Linked DNA regions of Megalodesulfovibrio gigas DSM 1382 = ATCC 19364. The main gene of each other region encodes a partner of the protein of the gene in region 2 in a complex. Links are inferred from orthologs where the notes say so. Each region holds a gene or a part of one and is shown on either strand. Other genes may lie near its edges. The genes, in order: rpsS and rimM.

What was found.
Region 1: the proteins of rimM (region 2) and rpsS are in contact, whole or in part, in a crystal structure (PDB 3A1P), measured with the Thermus thermophilus proteins. The link is inferred for Megalodesulfovibrio gigas DSM 1382 = ATCC 19364 from one-to-one orthologs. Residues at the interface, in WP_008632437.1 of Thermus thermophilus: Val4, Glu5, Ile6, Gly7, Arg8, Arg22, Gly23, Glu24, Val26, Leu84, Glu85, Glu86, Gly87, Arg88, Tyr89, Tyr90, Tyr91, Phe92, Leu94, Asp111, Ile112, Leu113, Asp114, Ala115, Gly116, Ala117, Gln118, Asp119, Val120, Ile122; in WP_011173711.1 of Thermus thermophilus: Lys28, Arg29, Leu30, Lys32, Thr48, Gln56, His57, Val58, Pro59, Val60, Tyr61, Thr63, Met66, Glu73, Phe74, Pro76, Thr77, Arg78, Arg81, His83, Gly84, Lys85, Glu86, Ala87, Lys88, Ala89, Thr90, Lys91, Lys92, Lys93.

Annotation. Positions count from the first base shown.
Region 1 is NC_022444.1:2,972,129-2,975,172, forward strand. What follows is about bases 238-2,969. They hold rpsS (30S ribosomal protein S19), read right to left. Parts: upstream 1,880-2,969; coding sequence 1,595-1,879; downstream 238-1,594. Other genes in these bases: rplP (50S ribosomal protein L16), read right to left, coding at 238-572; rpsC (30S ribosomal protein S3), read right to left, coding at 572-1,213; rplV (50S ribosomal protein L22), read right to left, coding at 1,229-1,564; rplB (50S ribosomal protein L2), read right to left, coding at 1,913-2,743; rplW (50S ribosomal protein L23), read right to left, coding at 2,746-2,969. Also shown: rpmC (50S ribosomal protein L29), read right to left, coding at 1-145; more of rplP, read right to left, coding at 156-237; more of rplW, read right to left, coding at 2,970-3,036. UniProt on the Escherichia coli protein: In the E.coli 70S ribosome in the initiation state it has been modeled to contact the 23S rRNA of the 50S subunit forming part of bridge B1a; this bridge is broken in the model with bound EF-G.
Region 2 is NC_022444.1:3,281,616-3,284,917, forward strand. Bases 293-3,282 are described here. They hold rimM (ribosome maturation factor RimM), read right to left. Parts: upstream 2,100-3,282; coding sequence 1,485-2,099; downstream 293-1,484. Other genes in these bases: trmD (tRNA (guanosine(37)-N1)-methyltransferase TrmD), read right to left, coding at 293-668; DGI_RS14455 (FRG domain-containing protein), read right to left, coding at 671-1,528; DGI_RS14465 (KH domain-containing protein), read right to left, coding at 2,142-2,372; rpsP (30S ribosomal protein S16), read right to left, coding at 2,453-2,701; ffh (signal recognition particle protein), read right to left, coding at 2,729-3,282. Also shown: more of trmD, read right to left, coding at 1-292; more of ffh, read right to left, coding at 3,283-3,302. UniProt on the Escherichia coli protein: One of at least 4 proteins (Era, RbfA, RimM and RsgA/YjeQ) that assist in the late assembly stage of the 30S ribosomal subunit.

The DNA.
Region 1 (3,044 bases), 310 kb from region 2 along the record:
TCTTTTTCACCTGGGGGAGGCGGGCGGTATTTTCCAACTGGGCCGTGGCATGCTGGAAGCGCAGATTGAACAACTCTTCGCGAAAGCCAGCCAGCTTTCCTTGCAAATCCTCGACGGACAGACCGCGCAGTTCCTTGACATCCATGATCGTCCTCCTAGACCGCTTCTTCGCGGACGACGATGGTGGTCTTGATGGGCAGCTTGTGCGCTGCACGGGTCAGCGCCGCCTTGGCCAGCTCCAGATCCACACCCTTGATTTCATACAACACTTTGCCAGGCTTCACCGGCGCGCACCAGCCGACAGGCGCGCCTTTCCCGGAGCCTTGCCGGGTTTCCGCGGGCTTGGCCGTCACCGGCTTGTCCGGGAAGACGCGGATCCAGACCTTGCCGCCGCGCTTGATGTGGCGCATCATGGCCACACGAGCTGCTTCGATCTGCTGGTTGGAGAGCTTCCCGTGCTCCAGGGCCTTCAGGCCGATGTCGCCGAACGCCACGGAATTGCCGCGAAGAGCCATGCCGCGCAGCCGGCCTTTCTGCATCTTGCGGAATTTGACGCGTTTTGGGGAAAGCATTACTGCACCGCCTCTTGGTCAAGGATCTCACCTTTGTAGATCCACACTTTCACACCGATGACGCCATACGTGGTGTTGGCGCGTGCCACGCCGAAATCCAGATCCGCACGCAGAGTGTGCAGGGGCACGCGACCTTCACGGTACCATTCGCGGCGGGCAATTTCCGCACCGGCCAGACGACCGGAACAGGCCACACGAATGCCTTCGGCGCCAAACTTGCGAGCCAGGGACAGTGTCCGCTTCATGGCCCGGCGGAATGCCACACGGCGTTCCAGCTGCAGGGCAATGTTCTCGGCCACCAGCTGGGCATCGATTTCAGGGCGACGGATTTCGTTCACCTCAATGGCGAACTCGTGCCCGAATTTCCGCTTCAGATCGCCGCGCAGCTTTTCAATTTCCACACCCTTGCGGCCGATGACAATGCCGGGCCGGGCAGTATGGATGATGATGCGAATCTTCCCGCCTGCGCGTTCGATTTCAATCTTGGCCACTCCAGCATGATAGAGCAGCTTTTTCACGAACTTGCGGATCTGATGATCCTCGTACACGAAGGCAGGGTATTCCTTCTTGCTATACCAGCGCGACAACCAGTTCTTGTTGTAGCCGAGCCGGAACCCGTATGGATGGACTTTCTGACCCACGGCCGTCTCCTCGCCTTATTCCTGTTCCGCTACAATCACAGTGATGTGGCTGGAGCGCTTCAGAATTTTGTTCACGCGACCCATGGAGCGGGTGAGATGCCGCTTCCAGGAAGAACCTTGGTCCACGATAATTTGTTTCACCACCAGCGAGTCCACATCCACCCCGGGAAGCTGCTCGGCGTTGGCCACGGCGGAAGAGACCACCTTGGTCAGCATTTCCGCTGCCTTCTTGGGGGTGAACTTAAGGATGTTCAACGCATCCTCGACCGGTCGCCCCTGGATGTTGCGAGCCACCAGCCGCACCTTGCGGGGGCCGATGCGCATATGTTTTGCGGTCGCTTTGACTTCCATGATCCCTGCTCCCAGGCGCCAGGCGCCCTGCTACTTCTTGCCGGCCTTGGCCTTTTTGTCGGAGGCGTGGCCGTGGTAGGTTCGCGTGGGGGAAAATTCGCCCAGCTTGTGCCCAACCATGTTCTCGGTCACAAAGACCGGGATGAATTTGCGGCCGTTGTGCACCGCAAACGTGAGCCCAACCATTTCAGGCACGATGGTGGAACGGCGCGACCAGGTCTTGATGACGCGGCGATCGCCGGATTCGTTGGCCCGATCCACCTTGGCGACCAGGTGGTTGTCCACAAAGGGACCTTTGCTCAGTGACCGAGGCATGCGCTCCTCCAATACCTTCTCGACTAAAAATGATTACTTCGCGCGACGATGTTTGACGATGAGCTTGGAAGACGCCTTCTTCTTGTCGCGAGTCTTGTAGCCCTTGGTCGGCTTGCCCCATGGCGTGCAGGGGTGACGGCCGCCCGAGCTGCGACCTTCGCCGCCGCCCATGGGGTGGTCCACCGGGTTCATGGCCACGCCGCGCACTTTGGGACGCTGCCCCAGCCAACGATTGCGGCCAGCCTTACCCAGGGAGATGTTCTCGTGGTCAAGATTGCCCACCTGCCCCACAGTGGCCAGGCCATGCGCAAGCACCTTGCGAACTTCGCCGGAGGGCAGCCGCAGCAGGGCGTACTTGCCTTCCTTGGCCACCAGCTGGGCATACGTACCAGCTGCGCGGCAGAACTGACCGCCCTTGCCAGGGTGCAGCTCCACGTTGTGGATGACGGTGCCCACAGGAATTTTCTGCATGGGCAAGGCGTTGCCGGGCTTGATGTCCGCGGTTTCGCCAGCCGTCACCGTGTCGCCCTGCTTGAGGCCCAACGGCGCGAGGATGTAACGCTTCTCGCCGTCGGCGTAGTGCAGCAGGGCAATGCGGGCGCTGCGGTTAGGATCGTATTCGATGTGCGCCACCTTGGCGGGCACGTCGAACTTGGCGCGCTTGAAATCGACGATGCGGTACAAGCGTTTGTGGCCCCCACCGCGACGACGGGCAGTGATGCGACCATTGTTGTTACGGCCGGCTTTCTCAGTAAGCCCTTCCGTCAACGATTTCTCAGGACCCTGCCGGGTAATTTCGGCAAAGTCGGAAATCGTCTGGAAACGCCGGCCGGCGGAAGTGGGCTTCAAGGTACGGATAGCCATGACTAGACCCCTTCAAACAGCTCGATTTTTTCGCCCTCGGCCAGGGTCACATAGGCCTTCTTGAAGCCGGACTCCTTGCCAACCGCGCGACCGAACTTGGTACGGAGACGGGGACGCTGGCGAATCATGTTCACGGCCTCGACCTTGACTTTGAAGGCCTCTTCCACTGCCTTCCTGACCTCGATCTTGTTGGCCTTGGGATGGACAAAGAAGATCACCTGATTGGCGCTCTCCTTGGCCAGCGTGGCCTTTTCTGAGATCAAAGGCTTGAGCAGAATCTGCGTATAATTCATCACAACGT
Region 2 (3,302 bases):
GCGGCGGCCAGCAGATCCGGCCGGCGTTCCAGGGTGGTGCGCAGGGCCTCGCGGCGACGCCAGGCCTTCACCGCGCCATGGTCTCCACCCAGAAGCACCTCGGGCACGCGGTGGCCGGCGTGGTCTTCCGGGCGCGTATAATGCGGATATTCCAAAAGACTATTGGAAAAACTCTCGTCGTCCCCACTCTCGTCCTTGCCCATGAAGCCGGGAGCCAGCCGGGCCACGGCCTCCATGAGGCACAGGGCCGCGGCTTCGCCGCCATTGAGGACGAAATCCCCCAGGCTGACCTCGATGACCGGGTGCAGTGCGCCAAGCCGGGCATCCACGCCCTCGTAGCGGCCGCACAGGATGGTCAGCGCCGGCTGGGCCGCCAGTTCCCGGGCCATGGCCTGATCGAAGGGCCGCCCCCGAGGCGTGAGCAGCAGCACCGGGCCGGGCTGCGGGATGGACTCGATGGCCCGGCACAGCGGTTCCAGCTGCATGACCATGCCGGGGCCGCCGCCGTAGGGCCGGTCGTCCACGCCCTTGTAATTGCCAGTCACGAAGTCCCGCGGATTCACCGTGGCGAAGGAGACGATGCCCTTGTCCACGCCCTTGCCCATAAGGGCGCAGGCCATGGGCGAGGCGAAGAATTCCGGAAAGAGCGTGATGCAGGTAAAATGCATGGCTATTCTGCCGGGGTGCGGCTGGGGCTGTAGTGTCGGGCCAGCCACATGGCCAGGCCATCCAGACCGGGAAGCAGGATGCGCTCGGTGATGTTGGCCTGATCCAGCTTGTCGCGCACTTCCCACTTGAGTTCTTTGGGGATGACGATGCGCCGCCAGAGCTGCGGGTGGTTCAGCAGCCAGTCGTCCAGGCGCATGGTGACGTCGGACAGGACCGAGAACAGGGCGAACTGGTTGACGATGCGCGCATCCAGGGACGGCGGCTCAAAGAACAGGCAGTACGGCCGCTCCTCTTCCCCGGCTTCCCGGGGCAGGGAGGCGAGGTCCCCGATGTTGCGCACCGCGCGTTCCAGCATGCCGGCGGTGAACACCTTGGCGCCGGCCTCTTCCAGCACAGTGCGCAGCCGGGCTGGCAGATGCTGCTGTGTCTTGACGAACTCCATGGCCCAGATGACGCCGTCGCGGTCATACTGCTGCATGTTGGCCGTGACAAAGTGCATGGCCACAAAGGGGGAGTAGGTCCAGTCCAGCAGGCGGGTGGGCAGCCCGTGATGCTGGGCCACAGCCCACCACCACCAGTCGGACTGGGTGGCGTCGCGGTTGTCCGCTGTGCCGTACTTCTTGAAATTGCGCAGCAGATGGTATTCCAGCTGCGGATACGGCCCGCCCAGACGCTGCAGGCTGGTATTCAGGGGGTAACTGATGTCCGAGAGGCCGCGGAAGACGTAATTGGCGCGGAAGTGCCGGATGTCCGGCTGCCAGCTGTGATCGTAGACGCGCTCACAGAGCTCCATCCAGCTGGAGACGACAATGTCGTCAGGGCGTCTCCCCACTGCCGTCGGGGCGTGCTGACTGGTCATGGCGGGCCTCCTTGGGCAACGGCTCGGACGAAGATTCGGCCAGATAGATATCCACCAGCCCTGGGGGAGGATCTATCACGATCCGTTGCGTGGCGGCATCCACTTCCACAAGAAAGTCCTCGTGGGCGGGAAACAAAATTTCCTGCCCGCCAGGAGAGCGGATGGCCCAGACGTCGTATTCCTCGGCCGTTTCGAGGAGATGCTCGAAGATGCCAAGGGGGGTGCCGTCCGCCAGCAGGACCGCGGCGCCCAGCAGATCTTCGATGTAGACCTCGTCGTCATCGGGCGGGGGCAGGTCTGCGGCGTCCACCAGGATGTCGGCATCGCGCCAGGCCTCGGCCTGGGTGCGGTCGGCAATGCCCTCAAGGAGCAGCAGCACCACCTGTTCCGCCGGGGAGGCCATTCGGACCTTGCGCACGGCAAAGGCCCTGGGCGCTGCCTGGCCGCGCGCCAGCCAGACCCGTTCCAGGGCCACAAAGGCTTCCACATCCTCGGCGTGGCAGGCGCATTTGAGCTCGCCGCGCACGCCGTGGGGTTTGAGCACCCGGCCCAGGACCAGTTGCGACGCCATGGCCCGCCTCCGCTGCGTCCCGCCCGTGGGCGACGGGAGGCGCTACTCCAGAATTTCCAGCACTGCCCGGCGCTTTTCCCGGACAGAGATGGCCGAAAGCACGGTGCGGATGGCCTTGGCAGTGCGGCCCTGCCGGCCGATGACCTTGCCCAGGTCGTCCTTGGCCACGGTGAGTTCGATGACGTCAGCCTGGTCCCCGGGCTTCACCGTCACCTGCACGGCGTCAGGATTGTCCACCAGGGACCGGGCGACATAGTCGATGAACGATTTCATGGAGTCGGACATATACGGCCTCCCGGACCCTGTCTCGCGTCGTGCTGGCAAACGCAGCCAGCCACGGCAGCACGGCGCACCTAGGCGGCGGCCTTCTTGACCTGCTTGATGAGGGACTTGACGGTATCCGTGGGTTCGGCGCCCTGGTCAAGCCACTTGGCGAGCTTGTCCATCTCCAGATTGATCACGGCGGGGTTGACCATGGGGTTGTAGAAGCCCAGGATTTCCAGGGCGCGGCCATCGCGGCGGCATTCCACGTCCATGGCGACGATGCGGTAGAAGGGGCGCTTTTTGGAACCCATGCGGGTGAGGCGAATCTTCACGGCCATTGCGGTCTCCTTGCTGAATAGCTCGAATTATTTCTTGCGCTTTTTGCGCGTGGACTTCTTCTTTTTGGTGAATGCGCTTTTGGGCGGGGCTGGCTGCTGGCCTGCGCCCATGCCTCCCATTCCGCCCATGCCGCCCATTCCACCAAGCCCGCCCAGGCCGTCCATGCCGGGCAGTCCTTCCATTCCGGGCATGCCGCCCATGCCGCCCATGCCGGGGGGCAGTTTTGGCGCACTGCCGGCCAGGCCACGGGCCAGGCCGCCCATGCCTTTGGGCATGCGAGGCATCTGGGGCATGCCGCCCTTTTTGCCTTTTTTGCCGCCACCCATCATCTGCTGCATCATCTGCTGCATGCCGAAGAAATTTGTCAGCAGGGCAGCCACTTCCTGCTCGGTACGGCCGGAGCCGCGGGCCACGCGCCGCTGGCGGGAGGGGTCCTGCAGCAGCTTGGGCTGGCGGCGTTCCTGCACGGTCATGGAATTGATCATGGCTTCCACCTTGACCAGTTCCTTGTCCGGCGGGGCCATCTCGCCCAGCTTTTTGCGCAAGTCTCCCATGCCGGGGATGAGCTTCATCAACCCGTCCAGGGAGCCGATTTTCTTG